One region of the Sporosarcina sp. QA0331 genome, then DNA from elsewhere that is predicted to be linked to it. Evidence: riboswitches for the same ligand, from Rfam matches in the RefSeq annotation. Region 1 holds a riboswitch; the other holds the start of a gene.
What was found. A riboswitch is a leader RNA that binds a small molecule or an ion and turns the genes downstream of it on or off. The one in region 1 is predicted to bind cyclic di-GMP.
Positions count from the first base shown of each region.

Region 1 (3,417 bases):
TAACGATAAATCGGTGATACCTTCTCAAAAAATATCTAAAAGCCCTACAAAATTTTCACCATATTTAGCTGCTAATTCATCATGGAAGTGATTAACAACTTGATTGATATAAATATCGTGTCGAATATAGTTGAGTGTAGTCCGGGTTAACGCTGTATGACTGGATATAATGGCATGTGCATTTCCCTCAGCAGAATGAAGTATAAAGACACTTTTTTCATCTAATACACATGAAAGTTCTCCCGTATGCCTGCGGTCGGAGAATTCACCTTGGTGATGGGTGAAATGCAACCATGGAATCTTCTTATCAGTGCCATCGAATAGAATGGAGATTACTCGAACCCCCTTCTTAAACGCTTCAAGTAAGTCATCCCATAAAAGCTCCAATTCACTGTTCCAGCAACTAAGGTAAATTGTTTGTTCTGTGGATTGGATCATATTCCTTAAAGAATCAATGGAAGATACATACCCATCCAAATGATAAAGTTCCGACCAATCTGGTTTCATCTGATTGGAGATCACTTTAAATTGGCTTTCCATAAAAGCGGTATCGTTTTGGAAGTCCAATTCTATCTTTCGTAATAATTCCTTATAAGGAAGGGGAGAATATAATTTTTTGATTGAGTAATTGCCGTCTAAAACCGGAAAGACAACTTCTTTTTCACACATTCGATTTAGATTTTCATACACTTTCGGGCTGGGAACGCCCGATTTAATAGCGATTTCATTTCCGTTTAATGGATTAGATTGTAATAAAGCAACATAGATTTTAGCTTCATATTCCGTAAATCCATATCTTTTTAGAGTTGAGTTTGTTTTGTCAATATTCATTTTTATCACCTGGATTAATACTACTACCATGGTTGTAGTAAGTCAGGGGCTAATGTCAGATCGACATCCGATTGGCACGCTTTCGAAACAGCGTGGAAAACATATGCCCAAAAGCGGGATGAATCATTGTCAGAAGAATCGATGGCTAGATAGGCGACCTGATCGTGATGCAAGGTTTTTAGCCATTGGCTGATCAGCGTTGTTTTGCCATAGCCTGCAGGAGCCCGAAGAATGGTCACCTTTTTGAAGGTACCATTATGAAATTTGTCATGCAATCTTGTTCTGTTAACGCTATCCGAAAGGGGTTGCGGTAACTTTGTTTTTGCAGAAAGAAGAACCGTCATCAATTTTCCCTCCTATTCAGGTGCAATTATATAAAAGTAATCTATAATTACCGATTATTCCTAATTTTACACTTCTGTAAATTTATTGTCTACATGATTTCTGTCTTATAAAACGCAAAAGAGAGCCCGTGGGTCGGCTCTCTTTTGTCATCTAGATACCACTATCAAACAGGCAGATCAAACTGGTATTGCACTAATCCAGTCTCGTTTGCGTAAAGGGCGGCCTGTGTGCGGTCGCCAAGACAAAGCTTAGCCAAGATTTGGCTGACATGTTTCTTTACCGTGTGCTCCGTAATGAACAGGCTGTTGGCAATTTGTTTATTAGAGTATGCCATCCCCAACTTTTCCAACACTTCCTTTTCCTTTACGGTCAATTGTTCGAGTGGACGGTTGTCTACTAGCGGCTCCCTCTGTGACTGGATCAGCAAGTCAATCATATCGGGATCATAATACTTCCTTCCTCGCTGAATCAGATGAAGCGCGTAAATGAGTTCGTCGGGATCTGCTTGTAACGATATGAATCCATCCACGCCCATTTTCCTTGCATGATTGAACAGGAGAAGGTCCTGTAAATCGGTCAAGATTGCAAATTTGCAGGCGACATTGAGCCGCTTCGCTTCAGCGATTATTTCCAAACCGCTTTCGTGCCCTAACATGAAATCGGTAATTAGCAAATCCGGATGTTCTTTTCGAATTAACTGAAGAGATTCTTGCTTGTTTTTTGCTTCACCAACCACGTCGAGCCCGCTAGGCAATGACAGGGTCAAGACGAGCCCTTTGCGAATGAGCAGTTGATCATTCGCCAATACAATTTTCATCGATAGAAAGCCCCCTCGCCTAAAATGTAGGAACATTAAAAATGTCCCGAAGAAACAGGGCCGGTTGCACCACTGACTCCCTATATCCAAGGTGCCCACATAAAGGATATAGTTCATAGTCTCCTATGTATGCATAGAGTGACATTTTTAAATAAGTATACAAAATCCTTACATTTAGTATAGGGACGTCTTTGAATGTTGAATACTGAGGAATGTTAATATTCATAAATTCTGGTTGTTTCATGAACATTCCACGCGCGATAATGAGCACAAAAAGCCTCATGTATACTTGTGTCATGCGACGACGTATACAAGAGGCTATTCCTGATTCTATTCATATCAGCAGCTCAAATCATCTGCCATTCAGTATGGTAATTTCTTTCATTTCATCTTCTGTTTTCAACGGCAATTCCGTAATTGTCCAGTTTTGTGAGAGGAACTGCTTCAGTGTTTCTAACTCACTCTCACTCACTTTCAACTGTTTCATGCCCTCATCTGTCAACGAGTAATCTTTCCCGGCGTTTTTTTTGAATTTCAACTCCAGAAGCCCTCTTATGGTAATGAATTTCACTTGATATCCGTCCACTAGGATTGATGCAAAAGCATTTTTATCTTGCTGATAAAGTGAAATCAAATCACCATAATAATAATTTGGATTGATGCGTTCCCAAGAACTGCTGTCCCTTTGCTCGAGTTGAGTTAGCAGCTCCTCATTTGATATGCCATTGCTGCGTAGTGTTTCAATCATATACGCTTCCATTAATGTAAGTTTAGTAGTCGCCATCCAACATCCTCCTCAAGAAGGGGTGGCTCGCGAAAATACGGCATTTGAAACGAATGGAGTGGGTTTTATGGGCTAGTGATTGGTCTGTTGAAATCACTCCCTCTTCACTGCAAAGGAAACTTCTCCCTCGCCATCTCGATAAACACTGTAGAGGCAGGGGTTTGTTGAGCGTTTCTCCGATAGCTGAGAACGATCTTGCTTTTAAATGCTGGATCCTTGAGAGGATACAAATTGGCTTCTACCTTTACAGCGGCACTTTCGATAACACTTTGAGGAACAATCGTAATGGCGACGCCTTTATTTGCTAATCGTAATGCGTTTTCCGTATTGGATGTTTCCAATACGATTTTTGGGTGAATATGATATTCCGAAAATACTTGGTTGGTGAAACGACGTAGTCCGAGTCCCGGTTTTGCTAATATGAATTTTTGCCCATCCAACAAGGAAGGATTGAACTCCTCGTCCGGTAGTGGGCTTTTTTTATACAATGGGTGATTTGGCGGGATGACGATGTAATTGTACTCATCGTACAGATGATCATAGACGATATCATGATTTGTAATGGGAAGTGAGTTGAAGCATACGTCAATCTGATTTTGGATGAGCAATGTTTCCAAAGTTTCTGTCGCGTCTTCCACGA
Region 1 is NZ_CM147850.1:645,483-648,899, forward strand. Features, by position in the region: gene AC0L13_RS03200 (TrmB family transcriptional regulator) at 25-831, opposite strand; gene AC0L13_RS03205 (hypothetical protein) at 855-1,175, opposite strand; gene AC0L13_RS03210 (response regulator) at 1,340-1,993, opposite strand; cyclic di-GMP riboswitch class II at 2,044-2,126, opposite strand; gene AC0L13_RS03215 (hypothetical protein) at 2,346-2,777, opposite strand; gene AC0L13_RS03220 (LysR family transcriptional regulator) at 2,882-3,417, opposite strand, start outside.

Region 2 (3,417 bases), 660 kb from region 1:
AGTAAACTCTTCACACCCTAAACTTCCGATATCCGAAGAGATGTTAATGATCTTTCCTTTGTTTTGCTGCTTCATTCTTTTAGCAGCTTCACGGCTGTTATTGAAACAGCCGTAAAGATGGACTTTGATCATTCGATCCCATTGTTCATCCGTCATCTCCGTAATCGGAGCGTCTTGCGCAAACCCTGCGTTATTCACTAAAATATCAATGCCGCCAAACTGTTCATCCATATAGGCGTACATTTCACGAACTTGGCTTGATTCGGATACATCTGCAAGGTACGTCAATGCACGGACACCGTGTTTTTCGACTTCTTGGCGAGTTTGCTCGGCTACTTCCTGATCACCGATATAATTAATCAAAACGTTTGCTCCGTTCTCGGCAAATTGGAGGGCAATCGCTTTTCCGATTCCCATACTTGCGCCTGTTACGAGCACGTTTTTCCCTTCAAGACCTAACTTCATTTCACTTCACCTCATAATTCGAATCGTTTGATCAATGACTGGAGTTCTTCCGCAGTTTTATCCAATGATGCGGAAGCCTCAATCACTTCTTCCATTGATCTCACTTGTTCATTCGTCAATTTCGAAACGTTAATCGACAGATCAGCCGATTGCTCTGATGCTATTTTCATATTCGTTACCGACGCGGCCACTTCTTCTGAAGAAGCTGAAATCTCTTGTGATGCAGCCGAAATTTCTTGGATTTGATCCGCAACTTGCTCAGCAGAAAGAACAATCTCTTTGAAGATGTCTCCGGCTTTCGCTGTTTGATCCAATCCGACGCGCACATTCTCTTTCCCTTTTTCCATTACTAAAAGAGAGTCATTTGAGTTGGATTGAATATGATTAATGAGCTTATAGATTTCGGAAGCTGAATGCGCTGATTGCTCCGCCAATTTCTTTACTTCTCCCGCTACAACAGCGAAGCCTTTTCCATGTTCACCAGCTCTTGCCGCCTCTATCGCAGCGTTCAAAGCCAACAAATTCGTTTGTTCCGCAATAGCTGTAATAAAATCTACAATGTCGCTAATGCGGTTTGAGTTTTCATTCAAGCCTTGTATCGTTTCATCAATTTGATTGACAGACTCATTGATCAATTGCATTTGGTCAATGACTTGCTGAATGACTTCATTTCCTTCTTTCGCAGCGTTTGAAGTAAAATACGACGATTCGGAAACGGTATGTGCAGATTCTGCGATACGTTGAATGCTCGTTGCAGACTCTTCCATAGCAGAAGCTGTCTCCACTGTCATGACCATCGTCGTTTCAGCGTTTTTCGCAAGATGATCGATTTCTTTCGAAACATTCGTCGCATTGCGATAAGACTCTTCAGCAGTAGTTGTAAGCTGTGTTGCAGACGATGCAACGATATTTGATGTGTTTCGGATATTCATAATGACGTGCTGCAAATTGGATACCATCTCTTTAATGGAGCCAGACAGTTTTCCGACTTCATCTTTTGATTCATCCAATTCCACATCACGCAAATCGCCGCCTGCTACTTGATTGGCAATGAGAACCGCTTTGTTCAATGGGCTGAGCAAACGGATAATCGTAAAGAATAAAACTGCAAATAAAATAACAAGCCCGATAACTGCGATGACAATTTGCTTCGTAATGCTTTTTTTAATGGTCGCTTCGATATAGTCGGCTGAGTAATCGATGCCCAAGACAGCGATTGTATTGCCTTTTTGATCCTGTATTGGACTAAATACCGTTCTCCACGACCCAAAAGTGTCTTCAAAAATACTGGTGACTGCCGGCTTGCCATTTTCGATCGCCTGCTCTGCAGCTGTCATATGTTCGGGTGCAATATCAGTGAACAATTCGCCGACTTCATACACTTCGTTCAAATTATTCGTATAGCCAACAGTGTTAACACCGCCATCTTCCATTTTCCAAATATAGCTCCAAAACATAATGCCTTGCTGTTCCAAAATATGATCCAACTGATTCTGGACCTTTAAAAAGTCGGTATCAGATTCCCCTTTTGCGTTAAAAACCTTTTCTACATCTTTCGCATCCAACTGCATTGCCGTCAATAGACCGACGCTTGTCAGCTCTTGCTCCAGATCGCTTTCCAGCTGATTTTTCAACTGAGAAATGCTTTGGACCGTTGTGACAGCGAACAAAGCGATAACAATTGCAAAAACAGTAAGCAATAATTTGAATTTAAGCGGAATGTTTTTTAACAAACGCATACCTTTTCTGCTCCTCCATTTGTAAATATTTTATGCAATAAAAAATACCCATTTCAAATTGAGAAATAGGCAAAATAAAAAACCAGAAAAAAATCTAGTTTCATGCGGCTCAGCCATCATAGCAATAATTGCTTTAGACCCGGAGCTTTGCGTCCCTCTCTTTCGAAAGGTTTGCCAACTATATTACTTGAAAATAGTACCATAGATTTTCAGAATAGGCAATAAAAAGTACTATTTTTTCTAAAACAAATAATTACATTAGCACTATCTACTACAGGATTATTGTTATTGAAAAAGTTAATTGCAGTATCGCACTTTTGATCCAGTTAAATTTAATCTATTTCTTATATAAAAGCGGGTAAGTAAAAAAATTATACTACAATTCGCAAACACCTCCCCGATTTATTGCCCATTCCGAATAAACAATTGACAATACTTTTAAAACTAGTTACTATTTATTTGAACAGCGGTCAAATGAGGAGGTACTATGTCATCACGGAAATCTGCGCAACGTGATCTGACTCAAGAGATGATCATGGAAGCTGCAAGAGACTTATTCATCGTAAAAGGATATCAGCACGTTTCGATGCGGCAAATAGCGAAAGAGCTCGGTTATAGTCATGGAGCCATATATTATCATTTTACAAATAAGGCAGAGCTATTTTATGCACTGGTGGAAGAGCATTTCAGCATGTTGGAACAAAAGTTAAAGGAGCTCGCACAAGCCCCTCTGGCCCCGCGGGAAAAACTTGAAGCCATCTTGCTCGGCTATATCGAGTTTGGTTTAAATCATCAAAGCCATTATGAAATCATGTTTTTAATCAAAGACGAAGAAGTGCTGAACTTTATCAATCAAGGCCCGAACAAAACGTATGAATTGTTTGCTCAAACCGTACATAGTTTGAGTGAGAAGCAGCTCTCGATTCACGAGATTTGGTCTATTTTCTTATCCTTGCATGGATTTGTCACACACTATTTGCGGCATGTCGTCCAATACGAAGATGTGTTGGATATGGCAAAGGCACACGTCCAGTTTTTGTTGAAAGGTATCTTTCAAAGTTAGCCATCTATTGGCTTTCTTTTTTCACTCCATTTGAACAGTGGTCAAATAATGAACTAGGGGGATTTTTATGAAAAGAGCACTAGTGTTGGGAGCTTCCGGCGGAATGGGATATTCGATTGTGAATGAATTGATTAGCAGAGGTGTGGAAGT
Region 2 is NZ_CM147850.1:4,143,993-4,147,409, reverse strand. Features, by position in the region: gene AC0L13_RS21085 (SDR family NAD(P)-dependent oxidoreductase) at 1-465, opposite strand, end outside; gene AC0L13_RS21080 (methyl-accepting chemotaxis protein) at 477-2,204, opposite strand; cyclic di-GMP riboswitch class I at 2,305-2,390, opposite strand; gene AC0L13_RS21075 (TetR/AcrR family transcriptional regulator) at 2,692-3,267, shown strand; gene AC0L13_RS21070 (SDR family NAD(P)-dependent oxidoreductase) at 3,335-3,417, shown strand, end outside.
Region 2: linked by a shared signal. The riboswitch ahead of AC0L13_RS21080 (methyl-accepting chemotaxis protein) and the one ahead of AC0L13_RS03210 (response regulator) in region 1 are both predicted to bind cyclic di-GMP.